DNA from 3 places in the Exiguobacterium sp. s7 genome. Region 1 is predicted to be linked to each of the others. Evidence: predicted binding sites of a transcription regulator. Region 1 holds the regulator's gene; each other region holds the start of a gene.

Region 1 (5,946 bases):
AGTTGTTTGAATACACGAATTGGAAACACCCCCTATGTTGTCTTGAATTCAGACTATTCTATTAGATTAGCGAAAGTTTGTTAGATTGTCTAACAAAAACTGGATGAAAAAAGCACTTTGCGGGCGCAAAGTGCTTCGGTCGATCGAGTTTATTTCTTTTCGTTCTTCATTTGAACGTTCATGGCGCGCATCACTTGGTTGACTTTCTTCTGTGACGGCTTTTGACCCATTTGCATCATCAATGTACGAATCATATCTTCGTTGATCGGTGGGTTCTGTTCGAGGTAGTTCATCATGTATTTACGAGCGATAAAGAAACCGATCGCAATACCCCCGATTAGTGCTGCCACGATAAGAAGAATCCAGAATAATGTACTCAAGGCTTAACCTCCTCTACCATATGAAACATCGTTTTTTACTATACACTATATTACGCTAATTCGCTAGTCGTCTGAAAAAAAAGTGGTGACCCAAACCTCCGGGCCACCACTGACAACATGCGATTAAAGTGATTTGACAGCTGCGACGACGTTGTCGACAGACATGCCGTATTCTTTCATGAGGAGATCCCCAGGGGCAGAGGCGCCGAACTTGTCGATGCCGAGTACTTTTCCGCCGAAACCGACGTATTTGTACCAGCCGAGCGTCGCGCCCGCTTCGAGCGAGACACGTTTCGTGATCGACGACGGAAGGACCGACTCTTTGTATTCTGCTGACTGCGCTTCGAACAATTCCCACGAAGGCATCGAGACGACAGCCGCGTTCACGCCTTCAGCCGCGAGTGCTTCGCGAGCTTCGACGAGGACGTGTACTTCAGAACCTGTACCGAGAAGGAGGACGTCTGCCTCGCTTGAGTTGCCGGCGACGACATAGCCACCTTTAGCTGCGTCTTCAACCGACGTGCCCTCGAGTTCTGGCAACGCTTGACGCGTCAAGACGAGAAGCGATGGTGATGTTTTCGTCGTGATTGCTTGCTTCCAAGCCGCAATCGTCTCTTTTCCGTCAGCCGGACGGAGAACAGACAAGTTTGGCATCGCACGGAAGCTCATCAAGTGCTCGACCGGTTCGTGCGTCGGGCCGTCTTCGCCGACCGCGATTGAATCGTGTGTCAAGACGAACGTTGATGGGATTCCCATGAGAGCAGCAAGTCGAACTGCCGGGCGAAGGTAATCCGAGAAGACGAAGAACGTCGCGCCGTATGGGAGGACCCCACCGTGGAGCGCCATCCCGTTGACGGCTGCTGCCATCGCGAATTCACGGACTCCGAACCAGATGTTGCGGCCGGCTGGATCTTCATCGAAGTCCGCAGCGCCTTTGATCATCGTGTTGTTCGAACCAGCGAGGTCAGCCGAGCCTCCGAAGAGAGTCGGAACCGCTTTGGCGATCGCGTTCAATACTTCACCGCTCGTTTGACGAGTCGCTTTTTTCGAACCGATTTCGAACGTCGGCAATTCGCTGTCCCAACCTTCTGGGAGCTCGTTGTTCATCGCACGCTCGAACTGGGCACCAAGTTCAGGGTGTGCTGACTTGTAAGCTTCAACGAGTTCGTTCCAGTCCGCTTCATGCTTCGCGCCTGGCTCAACGACTTTATCGTTGAACAAGTCGTATACTTCGTTCGGTACGTAGAAGTTCTCGCCTTCCCACTTGTAGAACTGCTTCGTGAGCTCAATTTCAGCTTCGCCGAGCGGTGCACCGTGTGATGCCGATTTGCCTGACTTGTTCGGTGAACCGAAGCCGATAACCGTCTTCACTTCGATGAGGGTCGGTTTCGACGTTTCTGCTTTCGCTTCGTCGATTGCTTTCGCGATTGTATCGATATCCGTACCATCTTCGACACGGATCACTTGCCAACCGTAGGCGTTGAAACGATCTTCAACGCTTTCCGAGAACGATTTGTGAAGGTCGCCGTCAAGCGAGATATCATTTGAATCGTAAAGGACGACGAGTTTGCCAAGTTTCAAGTGACCAGCGAGCGAAGCAGCTTCTGCCGATACGCCTTCCATCAAGTCACCGTCTCCGCAAATCCCGTATGTGAAGTGGTCAACCACTTTGAACTCATCGCGGTTGTACGTCGCTTCCAAATGTTTCTCTGCCATTGCCATCCCGACAGCCATGGCGATCCCTTGTCCGAGCGGTCCAGTCGTCGCGTCGACACCTGCCGTGTGACGGTACTCTGGATGCCCAGGCGTTTTCGAATCCATTTGGCGGAACGATTTGAGATCGTCCATTGAGAGATCGTAACCAGATAAGTGAAGAAGCGAGTACAAGAGCATCGAACCGTGTCCCGCTGAAAGGACGAACCGATCACGGTTGAACCAGTTCGGGTTTTTCGGGTTGTGACGCATTTTGTCCGTCCAAAGTGTGAACGCCATCGGAGCCGCACCCATCGGCATACCCGGGTGACCTGAGTTCGCTTTTTGGACCGCATCGATTGAGAGCGTCCGAATCGAGTTAATCGCTAATAATTCTTTAGTAGTTGTTTCCACTAATTTCATCCTCTCTGTTGTTAACAAAGTTTCTACCCGTCATATTTTAGCACACTCATTCGTGTGTCACAACTAATTAATTAGTATAACACATTAAATGGAATCGTTTACTTCCTTTCGTTTGAAAACGCATCAATGAGTCCCCCTGATCAACGTTCGCGTATAACAAACATGCACATCCTATATGAAATAGGATGTGCATTCATGGTCATTCTGAGCGGTAACGTTCCTGCTCATCTTTTAATTTTTCTGGCGTTACGTCGTTTCCTTCCGGATCGACGACCTTCATTCCCATCATCTGTGATTTGAATGATTGGCGGAACGCTTGCAAATATTGTTGGCGCAGCGCTTGCTGCTCGTCCATCTCTTGTGGTGACAGACCATCTGTCTTTGCTTTGTTGGCGAGGAAATTGATTCGCTCCAACTGTTCAGGTGCTAGCATCGGGCTCGCCCCCTCTCTACTGAATTTGTCCTTCTACTGTACAAAATCAGCGAGCAGGAATCAAGTTTCTGGTACCGACACGTGTTCCAAGTAGCGCCGGTTCACGGTCGCTTTCGATACCTCATAACCAAAACCGCGGAGGGTGGCGGCAATTTCAGCGAACGTGAGTCCACGTTCACGCAATTGGACGATTTCTTCAATCGGAACTTCGATTCGGCTCCGGCCTCCCTGGTCATGGTGCTGGATATTCCGATGCGGATTAAATCCGTTCGCGACCGCCCGACGCATTCCGCGTGAAATTTTAGCGTTATGGATCTTTCGTTGATACTCTTCGACGACACTGACGATCTCGAGTACCATCTTCTCGGCGTCGGAGACGATATATTCATCGGACGACTGCATCGTCAACAAGCGCACGTTATGTTTCATGAGCGTATGCAAGATAGCGATTTTTGCATTTCCCCGTCCGAGACGGCTGTCATCGCTCACGAGCACGGCATCGAGATCGGACGTCGAGACGTGCTCCAATAGATCGAGCAGTCCCGCCCGATTGACCTCATACCCGCTCTCTTGTTCACTGATCACATCGACCACCTCAGCATCAAGACGTCTCGCCATCTGCTTCAATTCGTCCGCCTGACGACTGAGCGACGTCTCTTGGGTGGACTTGTTCGTCGATACGCGACAATAAATGACGACTCGCATCGCGTCACTTCCTTTCTTTCCATTCGCCCTCTACGATACACAGGATGAAGGGATGTTCGCAATCAGAAACGATTATTCGGCGGCGAACCACGTCGTCTTGTCGTCTTTTTCCTCATCCCGTTTAGCGAGAATGTGCGCTTCGAGCGTCTCCGCCTCTTTCAAGGCGACTTCTTCTTCAATACTGTGTTCGACTTTTTGTTCGGTCACGACGACCGCTTCGTTGTCACGAAGCTCTCCGACCGCGAAAAATACGAACATACCGAGTGCCAACATGCCGACTAAGATGATTCCATTGATTGTGTCTCTCATAATCATTGCCTCCTGGGAATAAGAATACACGTTCTCGAGAACGTCTGTTCGTTTATCTGTTCTCATCATAAAACAAGAACTTCTGTTCGGTCAAGCAGAAAAAAAACGAACGAATGTTTGTGCGCTCATGTGTTCTTGTGTTAAACTAAACCCATAAAGAATAGGATGCGTTCGCAGGTTATTCGACATAATCGAGGTGAAATCCATTGAAAAAAATGTCAGCAAGACAACAACAGATTCTTGATTTTATAAAAGCCGAGGTCCGGGCGAAAGGGTATCCCCCTTCGGTCCGCGAAATTGGCGAGGCTGTCGGGCTCGCATCGAGCTCGACTGTACACGGTCACTTGGACCGTCTTGAGAAGCGTGGATTGATTCGACGTGATAAGACGAAGCCACGCGCCATCGAGATTTTGGATGAAGAGATGTCCGTCGTCGAAGACCACGATGCCGTCATGTACGTGCCGGTCATCGGGAAAGTCACAGCCGGTACGCCGATCACGGCCATCGAGAACGTGGAAGAACACTTCCCGCTCCCGGCTCACGTCGTCGGTTCCGACAACGTCTACATGCTCTCTGTCTCAGGGGACTCGATGATTAACGCGGGGATCTTGGATGGGGACCGCGTCCTCGTCCGTCAACAGAACACGGCCGACAATGGAGAGATTGTCGTCGCCATGACGGATGAAGGTGAAGCGACCGTGAAGCGGATTTATAAAGAAGCTTCGAAAGTTCGCCTCCAGCCGGAGAACGACGAGCTCGAAGCGATGTATTTCGATAACGTGTCGATTTTAGGGAAGGTCATCGGTGTATACCGCACGATTCACTAATGGCTAGTGGCAAGACACATACCCGTACGAATCTCGTGGCAATCGGTGCTCTTGCGATTGCCACGCCTTTTATTGACATCGATGTTCCGACCGTGTTCCTGCTTGGCGCCCTCATCGGGACGTTCTGGCTCTCCCCGGATCTCGATTTGAAGTCGGACGCCTATTATCGATGGGGACCGCTTCGGGGCTTTTGGCTCCCTTATGTGAAGATTATGCCCCATCGGTCGTTATTCTCGCATTTTCCGCTCTTGAGCGATCTGATCCGGGTCATCTATCTCGGTTTCCCGCTCACGCTTCTGCTCACGGTCACGCCGTATGAGGAAGCTGTCAAATCGTGGCTCGACCTGAACGGGGCAGCATGCTTCTTCGGACTCGTTTTCGCGACGACGCTACATACGACGCTCGACTATGCGTCCACGTTCTTCAAACGTGCGTTTTAACCAGATCGTTATGCTACACACCCAAAAAGGGCAACCCGTCTAAATAGACAGGGTTGCCCTTTTTTGAACCGTTTATTATATAGAAGTTCAATAACTTTTATGCAACATGACACGATGTTCAGCCACTTCTCGTCCATTTACCAACAAGACGACACGATGCTTCCCTGGATAATGCCGACGGGTCGTCAAATCTGACCAGTCGTGCACTCTGGTCGCTGCAAGTCGCGCGCCCCCAGCGACGGTTCTATTCGCTAGCAAGAATGCTTTACGACTCGCTTTCCCGTTGGCCTTTATAAACTCAATCGCGTATTCGATACGAACATAAGCAGCATCCCCTGGACGAATGGACACATCGTACTGAATCTCGCACGCCTCCCCTATGCGGATCACGTTCGGATGTATAGAAATCGATGAGTCGACGGTTAAATTTGTTTCCTGCGTATAACCGAACATCGTTAACGCGTCAGGATGGGCTGACTTGATCAGTGTCCGGCATCCGTGTCTAATGATCCAATCGGTATGAGGATGCTCGCCCTGCCATCGTCGCGAGACTGCGAGTACAGCTTCTGGGTGATCTTTCGAGATATCGTTGAGGTTGTTAGCGACACTTTTTCTCACATATAATGATGGATCGTCTTTTAACAACTCTAAAATCTCCAACACTGGAGCTGGGTCTTCTTTGAACATCGGTAACGATTCCGCCCACGGAAGGCGAGGACGACAACCCTCACTCGCCA
Region 2 (5,946 bases), on a different contig from region 1:
CCTGTCTTATCGCGGAACAAGTCGGCATGACCGGCTTCCTTCAACTCATCACAAATACCGGCTGTTTGACGCGATTGCCAGACGACGGCGTTATAAACCGGACGTCCTGTCGACTTCTCCCAGACGACGGCTGTTTCCCGTTGGTTCGTGATCCCGATAGCTGCGATCTCTTTTGGATCGATGTCGGCCGAACCGAACGCCTCGGCCATGACGGCGAGGACAGAACCCCAAATCTCATTGGCGTTATGCTCGACCCAGCCTGGCTTAGGGAAGTATTGTTTGAACTCGCGCTGAGCGGTCGTGACGATTTTTCCGTCGTGGTCGAAGATGATCGCCCGTGAGCTTGTCGTTCCTTGGTCAAGTGCTAAGATGTAGCGTTTTTCTTTCTCCATATGAGAGAGCCTCCTTAGAAATTAGAAAGATTATGGTACGAGAATACCGTACAGCAATGCGGCGATGACCGCCCCGATGATCGGTCCGACGACCGGGATCCATGAGTAGCCCCAGTCCGACGTGCCTTTGCCTTTGATAGGAAGGATCGCATGTGCAATCCGCGGTCCGAGGTCACGCGCCGGGTTGATGGCATATCCCGTTGTACCACCAAGCGAGAGACCGATCGAGACGACGAGGAAACCGACGATAAGCGGATTCAAACCGTCCGTGAACGTGTTGGCCCCGAAAGATAAAATTCCGAAGACGAGGACGAACGTACCGATGATTTCTCCGATCACGTTGAACGGTGTGCTACGAATCCCAGGTGCGGTCGAGAATGTCGCCAATTTGGCGCCCGGGTCGTCGGTCGCATCATAGTGCGGCTTGTAATGGACATACACGAGGACGGCCCCGATGAACGCCCCGATGAATTGTGCCAAAATATACGCTGGCACATCAGCCCAAGGGAATGAGCCTGCTGTCGCGAGACCGACCGTCACGGCAGGGTTCAAGTGAGCCCCTCCATAGATTCCGGCTGCGTATACCCCGATCATAACGGCGAAGCCCCAACCGAACGTGATGACGACCCAACCTGCGTTCTCCGCTTTCGAATGACGGAGGACGACGCCGGCGACGACACCGTTACCGAGCAAGATGAGTAGCATTGTACCAATAATTTCGCTGACGAATGCTGACATGTGATACTCCCTTCCTTCCATATTAAATTTGGCTTACCACTTCATTATATGCCCCAAATGAAAGCGTTTCAAAACCGAATATGCAAAAAAAGCCACTTTTCTTATGAAAAGTGGTTTTGATTGGTAATCCGGCGTCTGAAGTCGAGGCCGATCCCGACGAGAAAGATGAGCAGGACCATCAAACTCACGTACGCGAGCGGGGGAAAGCTCGTGGCTCCAAGGTCGAGGAGGATCGAAGCGATGACGGCGAGGTAGAGCCAAGCGAGGCGTCGCGAAATCTCTTTATCGTCGTAACGGTCCGTGAGGGATGCCCCGATCGGCGCGCCGATGAACGCCCCGAGGACGAGGGCAAGCGGCGTCACATAATCGAGCGATAGCGACGGCAGATAGCCGACGAGTCCGCCGAGCGAGATGAACAGGACGGCAGCAAGGCTCGTCCCGACCCCGCGATGCGTCGTGAAGCCGAGCCAACTGACGAGGAGCGGGACGATGATGAACCCGCCGCCGATGCCGAGGAGGGCGGACAACAGTCCGGCCATCGCTCCGATCATCATCCCCGCGAGAACGGTCGATTTTTTCGGCTTCTGCGGTTTCGATGTTTTCTTTAATAGCGTAACGGCAAAATAAGATAGGATAGCCAGATAAAATAAGTTCAGTAACCAATCATACGTCCCCGAGATCGAGAGGACGAGGCGGCTCGACAGCTGTGCCGTGACGGCGCCGGTCAGTCCGACCGTGATGCCGGTCGACCAAGACACGTTGCCGAGCGACGTATGTTTCTTCGCGCCGGACAGGCTCGTCCCGACGACGAACAGGAGCGACGTGGCGACGGCCTCTGCTGCCGAATAACCACTAAAGAGTAGCACCGGGACGATGATGACCCCGCCGCCGATGCCGAAGAATCCGGACAAGGCGCCGACGATGGCACCGAGCGGGATGAAGAGAAGTGACCACATGACGACCAACTCGTTTCTACTTAGATTCACTCTCCATGATAACGAAAAGCGGAACGATTTGGGAAGCGTGTCAGAAGCGAATATTTGTTCGTGTATGTGCTATAATCAAGTCAATATGCAAGGAACAGAAAGCGAGGAATATATATGGATAAGATTAGCGTTCCGTTCGACTTACAATCAGAATATAAGCCGGCCGGCGACCAACCGGAGGCGATTCGACAGCTCGTCGAGGGCGTCAATCGCGGCGACCGGTACCAGACGTTGCTCGGGGCGACCGGCACCGGGAAGACGTTCACCGTATCGAACGTCATCCAAGAAGTGAAGAAGCCGACGCTCGTCTTGGCCCACAACAAGACGCTCGCCGGACAGCTCTACTCGGAGTTCAAGGAATTCTTCCCGAACAACGCCGTCGAATATTTCGTCAGCTATTACGACTATTACCAGCCGGAGGCGTACGTGCCGTCGACCGACACGTTCATCGAGAAAGACGCCTCGATCAACGATGAGATCGATAAACTCCGCCACTCGGCGACATCGGCCTTGTTCGAGCGCGACGACGTCATCATCGTCGCTTCCGTCTCCTGTATTTACGGTCTCGGTAACCCGGAAGAATATAACAGTCTCGTCATAAGTCTCCGTGTCGGGAAAGAGATGGGGCGCGACCAGATGCTTCGCAAACTGATCGACATCCAATATGAACGGAACGATATCGATTTCCAGCGCGGCCGTTTCCGTGTCCGCGGCGATGTCGTCGAGATTTTCCCGGCGTCACGCGACGAACAATGCTTGCGCGTCGAGTTCTTCGGAGACGAAATCGATCGCATCCGCGAGATGGACCCGCTCACCGGCGAGATCATCGCCGACCGCGAGCACGTCTCAATCTTCCCGGCGTCCCACTTCGTCACCCGCGACGAGAAGCTGCAAAAAGCGATCGTCAACATCGAGGCCGAGCTCGAACAACAGCTCGCGAAGTTCCGCGAGGAAGGCAAACTGCTTGAAGCCCAGCGTCTCGAACAGCGGACGAACTATGACCTCGAGATGATGCGTGAGATGGGCTACTGTTCAGGCATCGAAAACTATTCGCGTCATTTGAACTTGACCGAGGCAGGGGCGACGCCTTACACGCTCATCGACTACTTCCCGAAAGACTTCCTACTCGTCGCCGATGAGTCGCACGTGACGCTCCCGCAAGTACGCGGCATGTATAACGGTGACCAGGCCCGGAAGCAAGTGCTCGTCGACCACGGGTTCCGCCTGCCTTCAGCTAAAGATAACCGTCCGCTCAAGTTCGACGAGTTCGAGAAGAAGTTGTCGCAAGCGATCTTTATCTCGGCGACACCAGGTCCGTTCGAGCTCGAGCATACCCCGCACATGATCGAACAGATCATCCGGCCGACAGGACTGCTCGACCCGACGATCGAGATTCATCCGATCAAAGGACAAATCGACTACTTGATGGACCAAATTCGCGACCGCATCAAACAGGACGAACGCGTCCTCGTGACGACGCTCACGAAAAAGATGGCCGAGGATTTATCGGACTATCTGCGTGAAGCGGGCATCAAGGTCAACTATATGCACTCTGAAATCAAGACGCTCGAGCGGATTGAGATCATCCGTGACCTGCGTCTCGGAAAATACGACGTCCTCGTCGGAATCAACTTACTGCGGGAAGGACTAGACATCCCGGAAGTGAGTCTCGTCACGATTCTAGACGCCGACAAGGAAGGGTTCCTTCGTTCGGACCGATCGCTCATTCAGACGATTGGGCGGGCGGCGCGGAACTCGAACGGGCACGTCATCTTGTTCGCTGATAAGATGACCGACTCGATGACGCGCGCGATTGAAGAGACCGATCGTCGTCGCTCGATTCAAGAAGCTTATAATGAAGAACACGGCATCACGCCGCAGACGATCCGTAAAGAAGTACGCGGCGTCATCCGCGCGACGGTCGACGCCGAGGAGGATGTGCTCGAATCACTCAGCTCGATGAAGCCGGCTGAACGTGAGGAAGCCATCGCCAAGCTAGAAGAAGAAATGAAACAAGCGGCCCGCGACCTCCAGTTCGAACGGGCGGCCGAATTGCGTGACTTAATCTTGGAGTTGAAGGTAGGGAATTAAATGGCTGAAAAGAAAAATGCGATCGTCATTAAAGGGGCGCGCGTCAACAACTTGAAAAACATTGATATCGATATTCCACGGGACCAGCTCGTCGTCTTGACGGGCTTGTCCGGTTCCGGTAAATCGTCACTTGCGTTCGACACCATCTACGCCGAGGGGCAGCGCCGTTACGTCGAGAGTCTATCGGCCTACGCCCGTCAATTCCTCGGACAGATGGACAAACCGGACGTCGATACGATTGAAGGGCTGAGCCCGGCCATCTCGATCGACCAGAAGACGACGAGCCGTAACCCGCGCTCGACCGTCGGAACGGTGACGGAAATCTATGACTACTTACGTCTTTTGTTCGCTCGCATCGGGAAACCGGTCTGTCCGCGTCACGGTATCGAAATCTCGAGCCAGACCATCTCACAGATGGTCGACCAAGTGATGGAACTGCCGGAGAAGACGCGCCTGCAAATCCTGGCGCCAATCGTCTCGGGCCGCAAAGGGACGCACGTCAAAGTGTTCGACTCGCTCAAAAAGGAAGGGTTCGTCCGCGTTCGTGTCAATGGCGAGACGATCGAACTGACCGATGAGATCGAGCTTGATAAGAATAAGAAACATTCGATCGAAGTCGTCGTCGATCGCCTCGTCGTCCGCGCTGACGTCGAAGGTCGTCTTGCCGACTCGCTCGAGACGGCGCTTCGCCTTGCCGACGGCCGAGCCATCATCGACAAGATGGACGGCACCGAGCTCCTGTTCAGCGAACATCACGCTTGTCCGATTTGTGGCTTCTCCATTGGCGAACTCGAGCCGCGTATGTTCTCGTTCAACTCGCCGTTCGGTGCCTGTCCGACGTGTGACGGGCTCGGTACGAAGCTTGATGTCGACCCGGAACTCGTTATCCCGGACCCGTCGAAGACGCTGAAGGAAGGCGCCGTCGTCGCCTGGCAGCCGACAAGCTCGCAATATTATCCGCAACTGCTCGCCTCGATGTGCAAACACTTTGACATCGACATGGACGTGCCGTTCGAACGTCTGTCGAAGCGTGACCAAGACCTCGTCTTGCACGGGACGGACGAAGAGTCGTTCTTGTTCCGTTACGAGAACGATTTCGGACAAGTCCGGACGAACACGATTTTCTTCGAAGGGGTGCTCCGCAACATCGAGCGCCGCTATAAAGAGACGACGTCCGATTATATCCGTGAACAGATGGAGACGTACATGGCGACACACGCTTGTCCGACATGTAGCGGTTATCGGTTGAAAGAAGAGACGCTCGCCGTCAAAATCACGGGCCACCATATCGGGCAAGTGACCTCACTGTCCGTCGTCAACGCCATCAAGTTGTTCGACTCAATCATGACAGAGTTGAGCGAGAAAGATATCGCCATCGCCCGTCTCATCTTGCAAGAGATTTGTGAGCGGCTCAGCTTCTTGAACAACGTCGGTCTCGACTATTTGACGTTGTCACGCGCCGCCGGGACGCTCTCGGGTGGAGAAGCGCAGCGGATTCGTCTCGCGACGCAAATCGGCTCACGGCTCACGGGCGTCCTATACGTCCTCGATGAACCGTCGATCGGGTTGCATCAGCGTGACAACGACCGCTTGATCGCGACGCTCAAACAGATGCGTGACATCGGTAACACGCTCATCGTCGTCGAGCACGACGAGGACACGATGATGGCAGCCGATTATTTGATCGACATCGGACCGGGTGCCGGCGAACACGGCGGAGAAGTCATCGCCGCCGGGAC
Region 3 (5,946 bases), on a different contig from region 1:
ACCTCCGTCATCTCGTCCATCGTCTGTTGATCTAGTTGGTAACTGTCCATCTGAATCTTCCTCTCCTGTTGATAGCCTCATGATACCTCGCATCCAAGCAGACAACATCTCGCCTAATTTCACGTAAGCCCTAGGGCTTGTTTAGAAAACATGCTCATTTTCAATAAACAAACCGTGTTTTCACTTCTGTCATTTCATCAAATAGTCTTCTTACGAGACAGACCAAAACAACGTCCAACCTTCACACACGAACCATCGCGTTTTCGTCATGCGAAAACGACCCTTTTCCGGATCCCGCTCTATGGATCCAGGCGAGAGCAACGCGAGTCGCCCATCCAGTCAAAGAAAAACGTACGTTTTTCTTCCTTGTCCTTACCGGACGGACCGGGACCGGTCCCCCGGCCCCACTCCATTCCGTTCAACCCATGTAACCTCGCTGTTTCATGCTGACGTACGACTCGTCCGCTCCGAGGATGAGATGGTCGAGCACCGGGATGCCGATGAGGTCCCCCGCCTCATGTAACCGTTCGGAGACGAGGATGTCCTCCCGGCTCGGCGTCGGGTCCCCGCTCGGGTGCTGATGACAGACGATGAGGCACGAGGCGTTGTTCAAGATGGCGCATTTGAAGACCTCCCGTGGGTGGACGACACTCGAGTTGACGCTCCCGACGTGTGCCCGGTGGACGCCGATGACCCGGTTCTTTGTGTTGAGCATGATGACGAGGAACACTTCACGGTCGTCGTCCCCGATGAACGAGGAACCGATTTGTCGGGCACTGTCCGGTGATTGGATGATGGCGTGCTCGAGAGCGACCATCTCCTCGCGAATCTCTTGTTTGATACGAATGACCTCGATGATGGATGTAAGTTCCATGATGGTTTGTCCCCTTTCGGATAAGCCGAGCTCAGAACGAACACCGTTGTGCGTCCTGTTGACGGGAACGAAGCGAGCGTCGGGAGACGGTGCAAGGGCGACCGCAGGGAGAGCCTCAAAAAAATGCGTAGAGCAAACGGAGGGACAGGCTTCCGTAGCCAACGAGCGAAAAGCCTCGCTTTGAGCCTAAAGCGAAGGAAGACGGGCCGGAGGGCGCGTCATTTTTTTGACGTCCCTTGCACCGAAGACCAGCGAGCTAGAGTACGGAAACAGGACGCACGGATTACCAATCACGAAAAAGGCTGTTCAAACGGGACAAATCGGGTATAAAATAAGAACAAACGTTCGTTTTATTGAGAGGGGTAATTATTATGACGATGTATCGCGATCGGGGCGAATTGAAATGGATCCCATTCCTCATGCCCGAGCACAAGGCGCTACTGACGAAATACTATAAAGAGATTCAAAAAATTGAGATGCCAGATATCGATGAACAGGTCCTATCGGTCTATGAGAATGTGCTGAACGACGCGATCTTCAGCGGAGATTTGGTAGAGGTAAAATATGTGGAGAAGCGGGAGATGAAACGATTCAGAGGATTCGTGCACCGGACGAACTACATGGAGCGGACCGTCGAGCTGGCCAATCAAAGGGAAGGGATCATCCATGTGCCGTTCGAGGCAATCATTCACGTCGAACAATCGATAGACTAACGCCCTGGCGGTTGCTGACGAAAAATCCTTTGCTGCTTTTATAGATGTATCAGTTAAAAGTTGCAGTACACTGATATCTTTAAATCATTCCGTTTGTCAATTTAAGCTAGACAGATCGACTCCATTCAGGTGACTCAAAAATGCCTCCAACGGTGTGCGGTAATTCAGTGACTTTCTTGGGATGTTATTCCGCTTGTCGGCCACCGACGAAATGAATGTTTGATCCACCTGGTTGAAGTCCATTTCCTTTGCCAAGCCGTCTTTCCGCAGGAGCCCGTTGGAGTTTTCATTCAAGGCGCGCTGAGAAGGCGTGCCGGGATCCGCAAAGTAAATCGAGACGTCGTGCCGGTTGCACAACGGTTTCCAATTGGAGAATTCCTTGCCGCAATCAAACGTGATGGATTTGAACAGATTTCTCGGGACCCCTTGGAACCACTGGTTCAACGCAGTTTCAATATCGCAAGCCTTGCGTCCTGCAGGCTTCAGGGCGATGATGACTTTCGTCAGCCGTTCGACCAGCGTGATCACCGCACTTTTGTGGCGGGCACCCACAATGGTGTCGCCTTCGATATGCCCGAACTCTTTTTTGAACGACGGGTTGTCGGCTTCCCGTTCGGAAATATGGCGTTTGAACGCCTGTTTTCCCCGGCGTTCCTGGTGTCCATTGGGTTTCCGTTTTCCTTTCATCGGCAGCGTGGCGGCGTCAAAGACCTGATTTTTGAACATGCGATAGATGGTGCGCGCGGAACAATCGATGGCCGTTTCTGCCCGGCCGACAATGACATCCGGCGTCCAGCCCTGCGCCACCTTGTCTTGAACATAGGCCACTTGTTTCTTCGGCAGGACAATCTTCCGCCGGCCGCAGCGTTTCTTATTTTTCTTGTATTGCGTGTAGAAGTCGAGCGCTGTATGTCCTGATTTCAGGAAATTGATGACGTTGTAGATTGGCTGCCTGGAACGGTTCATCAACTTAGCAATGATCGCTACAGGTATATTTTGGCGGTGGTAGGATTCTATCATCACCAGTTCATCCGTGGTAAGATGGGTGTAGGTCATTCGTGATCACTCCTATGTTTTTCTTTGGTCGGAAAATACATTGTGAGTGTACCACGAATGGCTTTTTCAATTGTCTAGCTTAATTTTACAATCGGCGATTAATGAATGAATGATCAATTTTTGAAAACTTTTTTGTGTTAATTGAATTTAAGTAGAAAAGAGAAGAAGCTTTTGGGCTTCCTCTCTTCCGATAATATCTCATATGTTAACTATAAAAATATATTTAATTATCCAAAGTCTTCAAACCTCCGTTTGACTTTAACCTAATACAAAACTGTGCCCCCAAGGTTAAAGAAAATTCAACTTTTGGGAGGCAGCACTTTTCGTGTACGACAATTAAACACGGTGTTAAACAGCTCTATTTCTTAGTTTCAATGTCATCGCATTGATAGCCACGATAACCGTGGACACGGACATCAGAACTGCTCCTGCGGCAGGAGCCAACGTAATCCCAATGGAGGCTAGAACACCCGCCGCTATGGGAATGGCAATAAAGTTATAACCGGCTCCCCACACGAGGTTCTGTTTCATTTTACTGGTTGTTTTATTGGCCAATTCGATAAAGGATTCAATATCGCCTGGATCCGACTGAGTCAAAATCACATCAGCGGAATCGATGGCGACTTGAGTTCCGGCACCGACTGCTATCCCAACGTCTGCTATTGCAAGGGATGGTGCATCGTTGACGCCATCGCCGACCATGATAACCGTTTGTCCATTATTTTTCAGTGATTCCACTAAACCATATTTATCTTGCGGTGATTGATTGGCTCTGTATTCAATGCCCAGTTCCTCTGCTACTCCTTGGGCCGCCGTTTCATTGTCACCTGTAGCCATAATCGGTTTTATATTGTAATGCTTCAATGCCTGTATCAGCGTTCTGCTCGTTTCTTTCAATTCATCGCCTAATGCGACCGTACCGATCGGATTCCCGTCCTCAACTAGTATACTTAATGTTGCCCCTTTGGGAACATCCACCGCTACATCTCTTCCAAGTGCCTTTTGGCTGATCAATTCGTATTTGCGGCCATTGGCGTTTCCTTCTATACCCGCACCCGACACAACATCAATCGAATCAAAGTGGACAGGCTGAATCCCTTGTTTCTCAGCGTATTGGACGATTGACTGGGCGATTGGGTGGCTGGACCCGCCTTCAATCCCTGCCATTAACGCCGCGATTTCGGCTTCGGTATGTTGACCATCCAGTGTTTCCATGTTCAAAACTTTAAATTCGCCAGTAGTCAATGTACCCGTTTTATCCAGTATCATTACATCAGCCTTAGTTGCCAGCTCCAATGCTTCGCGGTCTTTCACCAACAGCCCGCGGCTTGCACCTAAACTGGTGCTTCGTGCAATAACCAGCGGAATGGCAAGGCCGAGAGCGTGTGGACATGCAATGACTAATGTCGTAACCGTAAAAAGAACAGCGGTTTGAATGTCAGCAATGTACAGCCAAACGACAAAAGCGAGGAAAGCCGCCGCAATGGCGATATAAAACAGCCAGCCGGCTACTTTTTGAGCCAGATTTTCAGCTCTTGAAGGTTGATCCTGCGCCTGGCTTATCAGGGTTTGTACTTGGGAAATGAACGATTGGTCGCCGGTTTCCTGTACTTCAAGATATATGATGCCTGCACCGTTCGTGGAACCGCCGATCACTTTGTCTCCGGCTCCTTTTTCAATGGGTTTAGATTCCCCCGTCAGCAAAGCTTCATTGATCCGCGAGGTGCCTCTTTTGATGATGCCATCGGCAGGGACGTTTTCTCCGGCCTGAACCCGTACAAGGTCTCCGACTTTCAGCTCATTTACGGGACGCGTCTCGATCGAATCATCTTCCAATACCACATGTGCATCTTTCGGCACCAATTCGGCGAGCGATTTTTGCGCGTCTCCTGCTTCTCCGATAGCCTTCATTTCGATCCAGTGTCCAAGGAGCATGATCAACAGCAAGGACGCGAATTCAAAGAAGAAATCCATGATGTGATCGCCGGTTACGTAGCGTGCCAGCACGGCGTAAATGCTGTACAAATAGGAAACGGATATCCCTAATGAAATAAGGGCCATCATGCCCGGTGCTTTTTCCTTAAATTCAGCGATTGCACCTTGATAGAAGGGTTTTCCGCCATAAACCAATAAGATAGTTGCTAATACAGCGACCACAATATCCGAGTATGGAAAAGTAAATTGGAAAGGAAGCCGAACGTCCATCATCGGCGACAATAATAGAATGACAATGCCCAAGGGCAGCGACTTCAGGAAAATTTCTTTGAAATTCCCATGATGGTGATGTCCATGGTCACTATGATCGTGGCCACCATGATTGTGATGGGCATGATCATCATGAATTTTGGCAGGATTGCTGTCGTCTTGAATGCCTTCTTTCACTTGGTCTTCATGGTACGAATGCCCAACATGTTTGGAATGATCCATTTTACTGTGATCTACCTGTTCGTCTTGATGGTGGTGATGGTCTTTATCATTTTTAGCCATTCAGTGCGCCTCCTCCAAACTAGTGGTTCTTATCCTATTTAACCCTATTTACATTCTTAACATTCACAAAGTTCTTGCCGAATATACCACGCGAGGGTATATTTCATTTAAAAGTAAAGTGTGCTGTGAAAGCACCCTTATACGACGTCATACCCTTGTTCTTCAATCGCTTTCTGAATTTCGTTTAATGATGTCTTGGCAGTATCATAGTCTACTGCCACTTCGCCTTTTTTAAGATCAACTGTCACAGATGAAATCCCTTCGAGTTCACCGACGCCCGTTTCAACCGAGTTTGCACAGTGGCCGCAGGACATACCTTGTACTTTTAATGTTTCAATCATTATTATTCCTCCTAAAGTAATATTTCCTTAAACTTAACATACCCCGATAGGGTATATCAAGTGTTTAGTATCATTTTACTTTATCGCTGTTTCCATGACTCTAATTTAGAAGTTCACAATGACCCCCCAAAAAAACCGCACCATTGATTTTAATATTTGATTACTTGTCTATAAAATGTGCAGTTTCTATGGAGTTTCGGTATTTCTGTTTAGTTTGGAAAGGAGAGGGAAATCCAGTAAATGAAACAAAAATAAGAAATGGAGGTTTTAACATGGCTCATGAACAACATCAGGAATTGATTCGGGCATTACATGATTGTGCAGCGGAATGTAACCATTGTTTTGACGCTTGTCTGCAGGAAGATGATGTGAAGATGCTAGCACAGTGCATTCGATTAGACCGGGAATGCGCGGACATGTGTGCATTTTTGGAACATGCCATTACTCACAATTCACCGTTCGTTTCCGAACTGGC

Evidence for each region. The regulator LexA, encoded in region 1, represses DNA repair genes until DNA is damaged. The targets are predictions, from matches to a motif close to CGAACATATGTTCG.
Region 2: uvrB (excinuclease ABC subunit UvrB) is a predicted target of LexA. The motif match lies at 2,164-2,177, and genes of this name have one in related genera.
Region 3: KNP79_RS15280 (YolD-like family protein) is a predicted target of LexA. The motif match lies at 1,209-1,222, and genes of this name have one in related genera.

The regions. Positions count from the first base shown of each region.
Region 1 is NZ_JACSLO010000002.1:411,924-417,869, reverse strand. Features, by position in the region: gene KNP79_RS04720 (ABC transporter transmembrane domain-containing protein) at 1-20, opposite strand, end outside; gene KNP79_RS04715 (YneF family protein) at 150-380, opposite strand; gene tkt (transketolase) at 504-2,495, opposite strand; gene KNP79_RS04705 (DUF896 domain-containing protein) at 2,695-2,928, opposite strand; gene KNP79_RS04700 (YneB family resolvase-like protein) at 2,989-3,633, opposite strand; gene KNP79_RS04695 (hypothetical protein) at 3,706-3,942, opposite strand; gene lexA (transcriptional repressor LexA) at 4,149-4,769, shown strand; gene KNP79_RS04685 (metal-binding protein) at 4,769-5,209, shown strand; gene KNP79_RS04680 (DNA alkylation repair protein) at 5,297-5,946, opposite strand, start outside.
Region 2 is NZ_JACSLO010000013.1:43,996-49,941, reverse strand. Features, by position in the region: gene glpK (glycerol kinase GlpK) at 1-392, opposite strand, end outside; gene KNP79_RS13275 (MIP/aquaporin family protein) at 423-1,130, opposite strand; gene KNP79_RS13270 (sulfite exporter TauE/SafE family protein) at 1,232-2,086, opposite strand; gene uvrB (excinuclease ABC subunit UvrB) at 2,231-4,207, shown strand; gene uvrA (excinuclease ABC subunit UvrA) at 4,208-5,946, shown strand, end outside.
Region 3 is NZ_JACSLO010000023.1:9,584-15,529, reverse strand. Features, by position in the region: gene KNP79_RS15285 (JAB domain-containing protein) at 419-874, opposite strand; gene KNP79_RS15280 (YolD-like family protein) at 1,246-1,587, shown strand; gene KNP79_RS15275 (IS30 family transposase) at 1,684-2,643, opposite strand; gene KNP79_RS15270 (heavy metal translocating P-type ATPase) at 2,992-5,130, opposite strand; gene copZ (copper chaperone CopZ) at 5,268-5,471, opposite strand; gene KNP79_RS15260 (four-helix bundle copper-binding protein) at 5,744-5,946, shown strand, end outside.